2 linked regions of the Thiohalobacter thiocyanaticus genome follow. Each later gene encodes a partner of the first gene's protein in a complex. Links are inferred from orthologs where the notes say so. Each region holds a gene or a part of one and is shown in the gene's direction. Other genes may lie near its edges. The genes, in order: rne and eno.

The links.
Region 2: the proteins of rne (region 1) and eno are in contact, whole or in part, in a solved structure (PDB 2FYM), measured with the Escherichia coli proteins. The link is inferred for Thiohalobacter thiocyanaticus from one-to-one orthologs.

The regions. Positions count from the first base shown.
Region 1 is NZ_AP018052.1:1,923,952-1,930,264, reverse strand. The notes cover bases 1,235-4,430. They hold rne (ribonuclease E), read left to right. Parts: upstream 1,235-1,629; coding sequence 1,630-4,230; downstream 4,231-4,430. Outside these bases: CFK21_RS08890 (HAD-IA family hydrolase), read right to left, coding at 1-33; 23S rRNA pseudouridine(955/2504/2580) synthase RluC, read right to left, coding at 151-1,131; CFK21_RS08875 (low molecular weight protein-tyrosine-phosphatase), read right to left, coding at 4,455-4,946; CFK21_RS08870 (hypothetical protein), read left to right, coding at 5,074-5,361; CFK21_RS08865 (secondary thiamine-phosphate synthase enzyme YjbQ), read right to left, coding at 5,536-5,973; CFK21_RS08860 (GGDEF domain-containing protein), read right to left, coding at 6,001-6,313. UniProt on the Escherichia coli protein: Endoribonuclease that plays a central role in RNA processing and decay. Required for the maturation of 5S and 16S rRNAs and the majority of tRNAs. Also involved in the degradation of most mRNAs.
Region 2 is NZ_AP018052.1:2,150,633-2,156,736, reverse strand. Bases 1-2,987 are described here. They hold eno (phosphopyruvate hydratase), read left to right. Parts: upstream 1-845; coding sequence 846-2,129; downstream 2,130-2,987. Other genes in these bases: ispD (2-C-methyl-D-erythritol 4-phosphate cytidylyltransferase), read left to right, coding at 2,543-2,987; ftsB (cell division protein FtsB), read left to right, coding at 2,145-2,438; kdsA (3-deoxy-8-phosphooctulonate synthase), read left to right, coding at 1-627. Also shown: more of ispD, read left to right, coding at 2,988-3,250; ispF (2-C-methyl-D-erythritol 2,4-cyclodiphosphate synthase), read left to right, coding at 3,247-3,720; CFK21_RS10000 (class I SAM-dependent DNA methyltransferase), read left to right, coding at 4,508-5,989; CFK21_RS09995 (restriction endonuclease subunit S), read left to right, coding at 5,986-6,104. UniProt on the Escherichia coli protein: Catalyzes the reversible conversion of 2-phosphoglycerate (2-PG) into phosphoenolpyruvate (PEP). It is essential for the degradation of carbohydrates via glycolysis.

The DNA.
Region 1 (6,313 bases):
CAGGAGCTTCAGCTCATTAAGACAATTATCCATGATTCCCTGTGCTTGCAATGTTTTTATAAAGCAGATTATTAATTATGAAAATGCGGATCAGATATCTGATTCCTTCCCGGGGCGCGCATTCTACCCGGATCGCATGACAAATGCGCGTCAGGCTGTCCCGCGGTTCCCGTCGGGGCTCTGTTCAATGGGGTCGCTGTGCAGCCTTTCCAATACCCCGCGCAGGTCAGCGTCCAGCGGCGCACTGACCTGAACCCGCTCGCCCGTGGCCGGGTGGTCGAAGGCGATGAAGTGGGCGTGCAGGAACAGCCGGTTCAGGCCGCGCGCCTTCAGTACCCGGTTGAAGTCCGGATCTCCGTACTTGTCGTCGCCGGCCAGGGGATGGCCGAGGTGGGCGGCATGCACCCGGATCTGATGGGTGCGGCCGGTGTGCAGTACCGCCTCGACCAGGCTGGCGCCGGGCCAGGCCTCCACCAGAGTGAAATCGGTGCGTGCCGGCTTGCCGTCCTCCGCGACCTGGACCATGCGCTCGCCGCCGCGCAGCTGGTTGCGGCGCAGCGGCGCCTCCACCCGCTGGCGTCCTGCCGCCAGCCGCCCCCGGAGCAGGGCGAAGTAGCGCTTGTCCATGCGGTTCTCGCGCAGCTGTTCGTGCAGGGCCCGCAGAGCGCTGCGGCGCTTGGCCAGGATCAGGCAGCCGGAGGTCTCGCGGTCCAGCCGGTGCACCAGTTCCAGGAACTTCGCCTCCGGCCGGCTGCCGCGCAGGGCCTCGATCACGCCGAAGCTCAGACCGCTGCCGCCGTGCACCGCCATGCCGGCGGGCTTGTCCACGACCAGCAGGCGATCATCCTCATAGAGGATGCGGTCGGTCAGCAGCCGGCCGGGGGCGGGTCCGGGACCGGGCTTCTCCGCCGCCGTGCTCACGGGCGGAATCCGGACCCGGTCCCCCGCCGCCAGCCGGTAATCCGCGCGGATCCGGCCTTTGTTGACCCGGACCTCGCCCTTGCGCAGCAGCCGGTAGATGCGACTCTTCGGCACGCCTTTCAGTATGCGCAGCAGATAGTTATCGATGCGCTGACCGGCCTCCTCGGGGCCGATTTCCCGCACCTGAACCTGTGATTTGCCGGTATTCATGGGCGGCTATCATAGCAGCCGCGGGCACCCGTGCAGAATGGAAATATTTACGCTAACCAATTGATTTGAGGGGAAGCCGTTGATATAGTTGGGAGGTCGATTTGCCCGGTTGGCCGGCGACATCACGTCACGGCGGACCGGATTTGCAGGCGACTGCGCAGCACGCGCCGACAAGTTGTCAACAGCAAACAGGTCGCACGCATGCCGCAACGCCACCCCGGGCGATACAGCCCCTGCGGTCAAGTCTGGCCGCCCGCCGTTGTATCTCCCGGTCGTTGATACGAGCAATACGGTTTTATTTCACAATGAATTTGATTGTTCCCTGTTTCATGTCAAGCACGACCGGCCTCACGGACCGGACCCGGGCAGCACTGCTGGTGCTGCTGGGCCTGACTCCCTGGCTGCAGCCGCTGCTGGACCGCACCTGGACGGCGGCACCTGTGCGCCGCGCCGCGCGGTCGGACCTGAAACGGGTCGAGCAACGGCGAGAACAGACCTATGAAAAGAATGCTAGTCAATGCAACTCAGCCCGAAGAGTTGCGCGTGGCCATGGTCGATGGCCAGAAACTCTACGATCTCGACATCGAGGTCCCCTCCCGCGAGCAGAAAAAATCCAATATCTACAAGGGTAAGATCACCCGTGTAGAGCCCAGTCTGGAAGCGGCCTTCGTCGATTACGGCGCCGACCGCCACGGCTTTCTGCCGCTCAAGGAAATCGCCCGCAGCTACTTCTCCGAACAGGCCCTGTCCGGCGACGGCCGCCCCAGCATCAAGGATGCGGTCAGGGAAGGTCAGGAGTTGGTGGTGCAGGTGGAGAAGGAGGAGCGCGGCCAGAAGGGTGCGGCGCTGACCACCTTCATCAGCCTGGCCGGGCGCTACCTGGTACTGATGCCGAACAACCCGCGCGCCGGGGGCGTGTCGCGCCGCATCGAGGGCGACGACCGCAGCCAGGTGCGCGACATCATGTCCGAGCTGAACATCCCCGACGGCATGGGCCTGATCGTGCGCACCGCCGGCGTGGGCCGCTCCACCGAGGAGTTGCAGTGGGACCTGGACTACCTGCTCCAGCTCTGGAGTGCGATCGAGGGCGCCGCCAACGAGGGCCAGGCCCCGTTCCTGATCTATCAGGAGAGCAACGTCATCATCCGGGCCCTGCGCGACTACCTGCGCTCGGACATCGGCGAGATCATGATCGACGACGCCCAGGTGTTTCAGCGGGCGCGCGAGTTCATGGAACTCGTCATGCCGCACAACCTGCACAAGCTCAAGCGCTACGACGATCCGGTGCCGCTGTTCTCGCGCTACCAGATCGAGAGCCAGATCGAGTCGGCCTTCCAGCGTGACGTCACCCTGCCCTCGGGCGGCTCCATCGTCATCGACCACACCGAGGCGCTGCTGTCCATCGACATCAACTCGGCGCGCGCCACCAAGGGCAGCGACATCGAGGAGACCGCGCTCAACACCAACCTGGAGGCGGCCGACGAGGTCGCCCGCCAGCTGCGCATCCGCGACCTGGGCGGGCTGATCGTCATCGACTTCATCGACATGTCCGCGGCCAAGCATCAGCGCGAGGTGGAGAACCGCCTCAAGGAAGCGCTGAAGATGGACCGCGCCCGGGTCCAGGTCGGACGCATCTCGCGCTTCGGCCTGCTGGAGATGTCGCGACAGCGCCTGCGGCCCTCGCTGGGCGAGTCCAGCCAGATCGTCTGCCCGCGCTGCAACGGCCACGGCACGGTGCGCGGGGTGGAATCCCTGGCCCTGTCGGTGCTGCGCATCGTCGAGGAAAACGCCATGAAGGAGAAGACCGCGCGCGTGGTGGCGCTGGTGCCGGTCGAGGTGGCGACCTTCCTGCTCAACGAGAAGCGCAAGTCGCTGTACGAGATCGAGCAGCGCTACAAGGTCAACGTCATGCTCATCCCCACCCCGTCGCTGGAGACGCCGAACTACGAGGTCCGACGCGTGCGCACCGACGAGGTCAAGGGCGAGCAGGCCGTGTCCAGCTTCGAACTGATCCCGGAAGAAAGCGTGGAAGTGGCCGAGACCGGCGGCGAGACCGTGACCCGCCGGGCGGAAGAGCCGGCCGTGAAGATGCTGGTGCCCTCCTCCCCGGTGCCGCCGCCCGCTGCCGAGGCCCCGGCCCCGGCCCGCCCGGCGGCCGGCGGTGGTCAGCCCGGTCTGCTCAAGCGGTTGTGGTCGAACCTGTTCGGCACCCCGGAACCCGCCGAGGAGACCGAGGCGCAGGAGAAACCGCGCAAGGGCGCCGGTGACGGCGGCAAGGGACGTCAGGACAGCCGCGGCGGCCGCAACGGCGGCGGTCGCAGCCGAAGCGCCGGCGGCCGCAGTGGCGGTGGACGTAACAAGCCCAAACGCCAGCCGCAGGAAGCCGGCGGCGAGAAGCCGGCCCAGGACAAGAGCAAGGGCAAGCCCAGGAGCGAAGAACCGCGGGCCGAAGCCAAGCCGGAAGCGAAGCCCGAAGCCAAAAGCGAGGCCAAACCCCAGGCCGAGGGCGGTGCCGAGTCGGGCCAGGCCCGGGAGTCCCGCGGCAGTCGTGGCGGCCGGCGCGGCCGGCGCGGCGGCAGCGGTCGACGCCGTTCGAGCGGCAACCGCCAGCGTGGTGAGAGCGGCCAGCAGCAGGCCCAGGGCGACGGCCAGTCCGAGGACAAGGACAACCGCGCATCAGCCCCGGCTGCTGGCGGCAAGGGCGGCGACGATCAGTCCAGGCAGGATGCCGGCGGCCAGAATCAGGGTCAGAGCGGCGGCGGTCAGGTCGTGGAGATGAAGTCATCCCAGGAGCGGCCGCCGGCGGAAAAGGCCGACAAGCCCGCCCGGGGTGAAGGCTCCGGCAGTGGCACCGCAGCCCCGCCCGCCGCCCAGGACAAGCCCGCCCCGAAGGCGGAGCAGCCTGCTGCACCGAAGCCGGAACAAGCGGCCCCGAAACCGGAACAGCCCGCAGCCAAGCCGGAGCCGCCGGCTCCGAAGCCGGAGCAGCAGTCCGCGCCCAAGCCGGAGCAGCCGGCCCAGGCTCCGAAGGCCGACAGGCCCGCGGGCGATGCCCCGGCGTCGAACGACCCGGCCAAGGTGGTGGGCAACAAGGAATAGCAGTTGCAGAGTCGTAGGATGGGTGGAGCGAAGCGCAACCCATCATCGCCCGGTATGACACGATGATGGGTTACGGCGCCACGCGCCTTCACCCATCCTACAGCTTGTGCTCGATGCGGATGTGTTCGAGTACTGTAGGTCGGGTTAGCGAAGCGTAACCCGACAGGCCTGGCACGGCTCATATCGGGTTACGCCCTGACGGGCTAACCCGACCTACCTGATTGCTAGAGCTTGTGCTCGATGCGGATGTGTTCGAGCAGCCCCTGCGAGGCCGCCTCGATCAGGTCCAATACCCGCTCGAAGCCCTGCCTGCCGCCATAGTAGGGATCCGGCACATCCGTGTCCTGCAGTTCCCGGGCAAATTCCAGAAACAGCTTCAGGCGCTGTTCGTAATCCGGCAGCACCAGTTCCTGCAGATCGGCATAGTTGCTGCGATCCATGGCCAGCACATAGTCGAATTCGATGAAGTCCTCGACCTGCACCTTGCGCGCACGCTGCGCGGACAGGTCATAACCGCGTTTGCTGGCGGCCTCCTGGGCGCGTGTATCCGGCGGTTCACCCACATGATAGGCATGGGTCCCGGCGGAATGGATCTCGATCCGGTGCCCCAGACCGGCCTCATCGACCACCTTCTCGAATACGCCCTGGGCCGTGGGCGAGCGGCAGATGTTGCCCATGCAGACGAACAACACCCGCACCTTGTTCTGATCAATCATACCTGTCGTCTCATTCCGTTACTGCTGTAAATCCAGATTCGCATATTCTAAAACAATAACTTACCCTCGGGAAGGCAGGCCGCACCGGGCAGTTGCAACGGCGGAAAGAATGGCTGAATATCCGGGAATGAACAGTGAATCCGAGCACGAATCGAACGACGACCTGCAGCGCCTGCGCAACGCCATTGGCCAGGTGGTGCAGGTGCAGGACCGCGCCTGCCGCATCATGGAGGTGCTGGAGGATGAAGCCTGTGTCGTGGTTGAATGCCTGGGCATGGACAAGACCATCCAGGCCAACCAGTTCGGCGACGCCACCCGCCGTGTCGCCCAGACCCGCACCATCCCCCTCTACGACCGCGAGCACAGACCGAACCCGGACATCGAGTTGCTGTTCGAGGCGCTGCAGGAGAAGTAAGACACCCCGCCTACCCCGTCATTGCGTCCTTATATCCTTGTCATTGCGAGGAACGAAGTGACGCGGCAATCTCCAAACAGCTGAGTCTGCCGTGTGAGATTGCCGCGCTTCGTTTATGCCCTCTGGGTACTCGCAATGACGGTGGAATTTGACCTGAAGTCGGCACCGTGTACCTCACTCCCCCACCACCTGCACCGCCACCGTCCGCTCCCGCGGCCCATCCAGCTCTACCAGCAGCACAGACTGATACTGCCCCAGCACCAGCCGCCCCTCACTCACCGGCACCACCTCCGAACTGCCCAGCAGCATCGCCACCAGGTGCGAATGCGCATTCTCCGGCTCATCCGGCGGACAGTCCCGCAGATGGATATCGTTATGCAGGTATTCATCCCCCGGCGAGACCAGGCGGGTGAAGAAGGCCTTCACATCCCCCAGCAGCCGCGCCTCGTTCTCGTTGATGGTCAGGGCCGTGGTGGTATGCCGGGAAGTGATGGTGACAAAGCCGTTGTCAATGCCGCTGTCAGCCAGGCAGTCGCGGATCTGCGGCGTGACATCGTGCAGGGAGATGCCGGCGGAAGTGGACAGCTGCAGTTGGAAGTATTTGCTAAGCAAATTTCACATCCGGTCGCGTTAATCGTTTCATTTGGCGCCGTCAATTACACCAAGCCTGGCGGCGGCCTCATCGCCGGGCGGAGCGCTGCATTCGACCCGGTTACGCCCGCGCTGTTTGGCAAGATAGAGCATCCTGTCCGCCGCCTCCAGAATCATCGACGGATCCGTGTCGGCCGCCGGCACCAGGGTGCTCACGCCCGCACTGATCGTCACAATGCCGTTCTCGACCGGGATCTGCTTGTCCTCAACGGCCTGCCGGCAGCGTTCCGCGATCGCCCGGGCCGCGTGCGCATCGGTATCGGGCAATAACAGCACGAACTCCTCACCGCCGTAACGGGCC
Region 2 (6,104 bases), 230 kb from region 1 along the record:
GAGGGCCTGCGTATCCTGCAGCAGGTGAAGGATGAAATCGGCGTGCCGGTACTGACCGACGTGCACGAGGACACGCCGCTGGAAGAGGTCGCCAGCGTGGTCGATGTGCTGCAGACCCCGGCCTTCCTCTGCCGGCAGACCAACTTCATCCAGAATGTCGCCCGCCAGGGCCGGCCGGTGAATATCAAGAAAGGCCAGTTCCTCGCCCCCTGGGACATGCAGAACGTGGTCGACAAGGCGCGCGAGGTCGGCAACGACCAGATCATGGTGTGCGAGCGCGGCGTGTCCTTCGGCTACAACACCCTGATCTCGGACATGCGCGGGCTTGCCATCATGCGCGCGACCGGCGCCCCGGTGGTGTTCGACGCCACCCACTCGGTGCAGCAGCCGGGCGGGCAGGGCACCAGCTCCGGCGGCCAGCGCGAGTTCGTCCCGGTGCTGGCGCGCGCCGCCGTGGCCGCCGGCGTCTCCGGTCTGTTCATGGAGACCCATCCCAATCCGGCCGAGGCCCTGTCCGACGGCCCCAATGCCTGGCCGCTGGGCAGCATGGAAAATCTGCTGGCCACGCTGAAGGTCATCGACGCGGCGGTGAAGGAGCGGGGGTTTGCCGAGGCGGAGTTGATGTAGGTGCATCCTTGTAGGTCGGGTTAGCCCGACAGGGCGTAACCCGACGTTATTGCCGCGTTCCTGTCGGGTTACGCTACGCTAACCCGACCTGCATGCCGGCACAGCGGACACCCGAACCCGCCACGACAAACCCTCCCGAGTGCGCTAGAATTGGCGCCATTCATGCCGGGTAATCGACTTTAAGTTTAAATCGTAACTAGAAGAAATCTGGAGAAAAGATGTCTCAGATTAATAATGTCCGCGCGCGCGAGATCCTGGATTCGCGCGGCAACCCCACCGTCGAGGCCGACGTGCTGCTGGAATCCGGTGCCGTGGGCCGCGCTGCCGTGCCTTCCGGGGCCTCCACCGGCAGCCGCGAGGCGGTGGAGTTGCGCGACGGCGACAAGCACCGCTACAACGGCAAGGGCGTGCTGCAGGCCGTGGAGAACGTCAACACCGAGATCCGCGAGGCCCTGCTCGGCATGGACGCGAAGGCCCAGAAGCAGATCGATGAGAAGCTGATCGAGCTCGATGGCAGCGAGAACAAGTCGCGCCTGGGCGCCAACGCCATCCTGGCGGTATCGCTGGCCAATGCCCAGGCCCGCGCGCGCGAGACCGATCAGCCGCTGTACCGGCTGCTGGGCGGCAAGGGCCCCTTCACCCTGCCGGTGCCCATGATGAACATCCTCAATGGCGGGGCGCATGCCAGCAACAGCGTGGACATGCAGGAGTTCATGATCCTGCCGGTGGGCGCGGCCACCTTCCGCGAGGCGGTGCGCTACGGCGCCGAGGTCTTCCATGCGCTCAAGGCCGTGCTGGCCGGGCGCGGTCTTGCCACCACGGTCGGCGACGAGGGCGGCTTCGCTCCGGACCTGCCCTCCAACGAGGCCGCCATCGAGGTGATCCTGGAGGCGATCGAGAAGGCCGGTTTCGCCGCCGGCGAGGAGATATTCCTCGGCTTGGACGCGGCCAGCAGTGAGTTTTACAAAGACGGCAAATACGTACTGGAATCCGAAGGCAGGAGCTTCAGTTCGGCCGAGTTCGTCGAGTATCTGGCCGACTGGTGCGACAAGTACCCGATCATCAGCATCGAGGACGGCATGGCCGAGGACGACTGGGACGGCTGGAAGGCGCTGACCGAGAGGCTGGGCGAGAAGGTGCAGCTGGTCGGCGACGACCTGTTCGTCACCAACCCGAAGATCCTGCAGGAAGGTATCGACAAGGACATCGCCAACTCCATCCTGATCAAGGTCAACCAGATCGGCACCCTGAGCGAGACCCTAGAGGCGATCGAACTGGCCGCCAGGGCCGGTTACAGCTCAGTGGTCTCCCATCGTTCCGGCGAGACCGAGGACGTGAGCATTGCCGACATCGCCGTGGGCACCGCCTCCACCCAGATCAAGACCGGTTCGCTGTCGCGCTCCGACCGGGTGGCCAAGTACAACCGGCTGATGCGCATCGAGGACCAGCTCCAGACCCTGGCCAGCTATGCCGGGCGCAGTGCCTTCAAGCAGCTGGGATAGGTGGGCACCGCGCTGATGCGCTGGTTGCTGCTGATCCTCGGCCTGATCTTCCTCGGCCTGCAGTACAAGCTGTGGGTGGGGGAGGGCAGCCTGGCCGAGGTCTGGCACCTCAAGGGCGCGGTCGCGGAACAGGGGGCCGAGAACGAGGAACTGCGCGAGCGCAACCGCGCCCTGGACGCCGAGGTGCAGGACCTCAAGCAGGGACTTGAAGCGGTCGAGGAGCGTGCCCGCAGTGAACTGGGCATGATCCGCGACGGCGAGACCTTCTATCAGGTCATCGAGTCCGACAGGAAAGAAACGGATGATTAGCTCTGTAGGTCGGGTTAGCGCAGCGTAACCCGACAGGGCTGCCTACGGGTGTCGGATTACGCCCTGACGGGCTGATCCGACCTACGGGACCTGGACACCTGCTTATGTCACACAGCCAACGCTACTGGGCCGTCGTCCCCGCCGCCGGCATCGGCCGCCGCATGGGCGCCGAGGTGCCCAAGCAGTACCTGCCGCTCGGGCGCCAGACGGTGCTTGAACACACCCTGGATGCCCTCTACGAGGAGCCGCGCATCCAGGCCGTCTGCGTTGTCCATGCTGTCGACGATCCCTACTGGAAGACACTGCGGTATTCGGCTCCGCGTCCCCTCATCGAGGCGCCGGGCGGCGCCGAACGCAGCGACTCCGTCCTCAGTGGCATTCTCAACCTGCTCACGCAGGCGCACCCCGACGACTGGGTGCTGGTCCACGACGCCGCCCGGCCCTGCCTGCGGCGCGAGGATATTGCAAATCTCATGGATACCCTGACTGAGGACGAGGTCGGCGGCCTGCTGGCCGTGCCCACCCGCGACACCATGAAGGAGGCCGACGACCAGGGCCGCGTGGTCGCCACCCTCGATCGCAGTGTCATCTGGCACGCGCTCACCCCGCAGATGTTCCGGCTGCAGACCCTGCACGAGGCCCTGGTCCGCGCCCGCGACGACGCCCGGCCCGTGACCGACGAGGCCTTCGCCGTCGAACACCTTGGCCTGAAACCGAAACTGGTCGAGGGCCACGCCGACAACCTGAAGATCACCCGGCCCGAGGACCTGGCCCTGGCCGGATTTTATCTGCAACAGCAGGAGCGGTTATGAGAATCGGACAGGGCTTCGATGCCCATGCCTTCAAGCCGGGCGGCCGGCTGGTGCTGGGCGGGGTCGAGATCCCGCATGATCAGGGGCTGGAAGCCCACTCCGACGGCGACGTCGCCCTGCACGCCCTGTGCGATGCCCTGCTGGGTGCCGCCGCCCTGGGCGATATCGGCCGGCACTTCCCCGACAGCGATCCGCAGTACAAAGGCGCGGACAGCCGCGTGCTGCTGCGCGAGGTCATGCAGAAGATCGCGGCGAAGGGCTACCGTGTGGTCAACGCCGATCTCACCCTCATCGCCCAGGCCCCGAAACTCGCCCCCTATATCGAGACCATGCGCGCCAACATCGCCGCCGATCTGAACCTCGACCCCGACGGCGTCAACGTCAAGGCCACCACCACCGAGCGGATGGGCTTCACCGGCCGCGGCGAGGGCATCGCGGCCTTCGCCGTCGTGCTGATTGAAAACCTGTAGGACGGGTTTGGTGATCGTTGTCGGGTTACGCTACGCTAACCCGACCTACGAAGTGCAGGAGCAGAGTAGGTCGGGTTAGCCCGTGAGGGCGTAACCCGACAGGGTTCCGCCGCAACGGGCACATAGCTCGGGTTAGCCCGCAGGGCGTAACCCGACAGGATTCCGCCGGGACAAGTACGTAGGTCGGGTTAGCCCGCAGGACGTAACCCGACATATGCCGCGCCTGTTCAGAAAATATGCAGTACGTAGGTCGGGTTAGCCCGCAGGGCGTAACCCGACATATGCCGCGTCTGTTCAGAAAATATGCAGTACGTAGGTCGGGTTAGCCCGCAGGGCGTAACCCGACATATGCCGCGTCTGTTCAGAAAACATGCAGCTACCAACAGAATAACAACCGCAGATGAGCATCACCCGCAAACAGATCTTCGAAACCCTGACCCTCGCCCGCGGCCGCGAACTCGCCGCCGATTTCGGCATCGAGGGCCTCACCGGCCTGAACAAACCCGATTTCGTCGCCATCCTCAGCCGCAAGCGCAGCCTGCCGGTCGAGTACCTGCTGCACGCACTCAAGCGTGCCGAACTCAAGACCCTGTGCGAGGCGCAGGGCCTGGACAGCAGCGGCCGCGAGAAGCAGCCCCTGATCGACCGACTGCTCGGCAACGAGCCGCCCGAGCCTGAATCAGAGCCCGAAACCGAATTCGAATCTGAACCGCCCGCCAGACAGGCAACCCCCAAACCCAGGCCCGCGCCACGTCCGGCCGACCGCAAACGGGAACCGACCGCCCCAATGTTCGAGCAGACCTTCAAGAACATCGATAACGTCCTGTGGAAGGAAGCCGGCTGCGCCACCGAGCTGGACTACACCGAGCAGACCTCCTGGATGCTGTTTCTCAAGTATCTGGACGACCTGGAACGCAGGCGGGCCGATGAGGCGGAACTCCGCGGCAAGGATTATGCACCCATCATTGAAGAGGCCTTCCGCTGGTCCAGCTGGGCCGCGCCCAAGGACGAGGAGGGCAATTTCGATCACGACAATGCCCTGACCGGCCCCGACCTGATCACCTTCGTCAACACCGAGCTGTTCCCCTACCTGCAGGGCTTCCGCGAACGCGCCGCGAACACCGACACCATCGAGTACAAGATCGGCGAGATCTTCAGCGAGATCCGCAACAAGTTCCAGAGTGGCTACAGTCTGCGCGACGCCCTGGAATATGTGGACGCACTCAGCTTCCGCTCCCAGAAGGAGAAGCACGAGCTGTCGCACCTCTACGAGGCCAAGATCCGCAACATGGGCAACGCCGGGCGCAACGGCGGCGAGTACTACACCCCGCGCCCGTTGATCCGCGCCATGATCCGGGTGATCGACCCGCGGATCGGCGAAACCATCTACGACGCCGCGGCCGGTTCCTGCGGCTTCCTGTGCGAGGCCTACGACTACCTGCGCTACGGCCCCGAGGGCCCGGACGGGGCCAACCATCCGAAGCTCTCCACCCAGGACCTGGAAACCCTGCAGACCCGCACCTTCACCGCCAAGGAGAAGAAGAGCCTGCCCTATGTCATCGGGCTGATGAACATGATCCTGCACGGCATCGAGGCGCCCAACATCATCCACACCAACAGCCTCACCGAGAAGCTCGCCGACATCCAGGAGAAGAACCGCTTCGACATCATCCTCGCCAACCCGCCATTCGGCGGCAAGGAGCGCAAGGAGATACAGAACAACTTCGATATCAGGACCGGCGAGACCGCCTTCCTGTTCCTGCAGCACTTCATCAAGCATCTCAAGGCCGGCGGCCGCGCGGCCATCGTCATCAAGAACACCTTCCTTTCCAACTCCGACAACGCCTCCCGCGCCCTGCGCCGGGAACTGCTGGAGAACTGCAACCTGCACACCATCCTCGACTGCCCCGGCGGCACCTTCCTCGGCGCCGGCGTGAAGACCGTGGTGCTCTTTTTTGAGAAGGGCCGGCCCACGCAGAACATCTGGTACTACCACCTCGACCCCGGCCGCAGCCTGGGCAAGACCAGCCCGCTCAACGATGACGACCTGCAGGAATTCGTCGAGCTGCAGGCGAGTTTTGCCGACTCCGATGAATCCTGGACCGTGAACATCGAGGACATCGACCCGGAGACCTGGGACCTGTCGGTGAAGAATCCCAACAAGGTCGAGGAGGATCCCCTGCGCGATCCGGAGGTCATCATCAACGAGATCGAGACGCTGGATCGGGAGAGTGAGGAGATTCTGGAGGGGATTAGGGGGATGTTATGAGACCTGACTGGGATTGGCGTGCATTGAGTGATGTTTGTCAGATTAAGCCTCCCAAAAGAGAGGCTAAGCTGCGGCTTGCAGATGATGATTTAGTGTCCTTCGTCCCGATGGATCA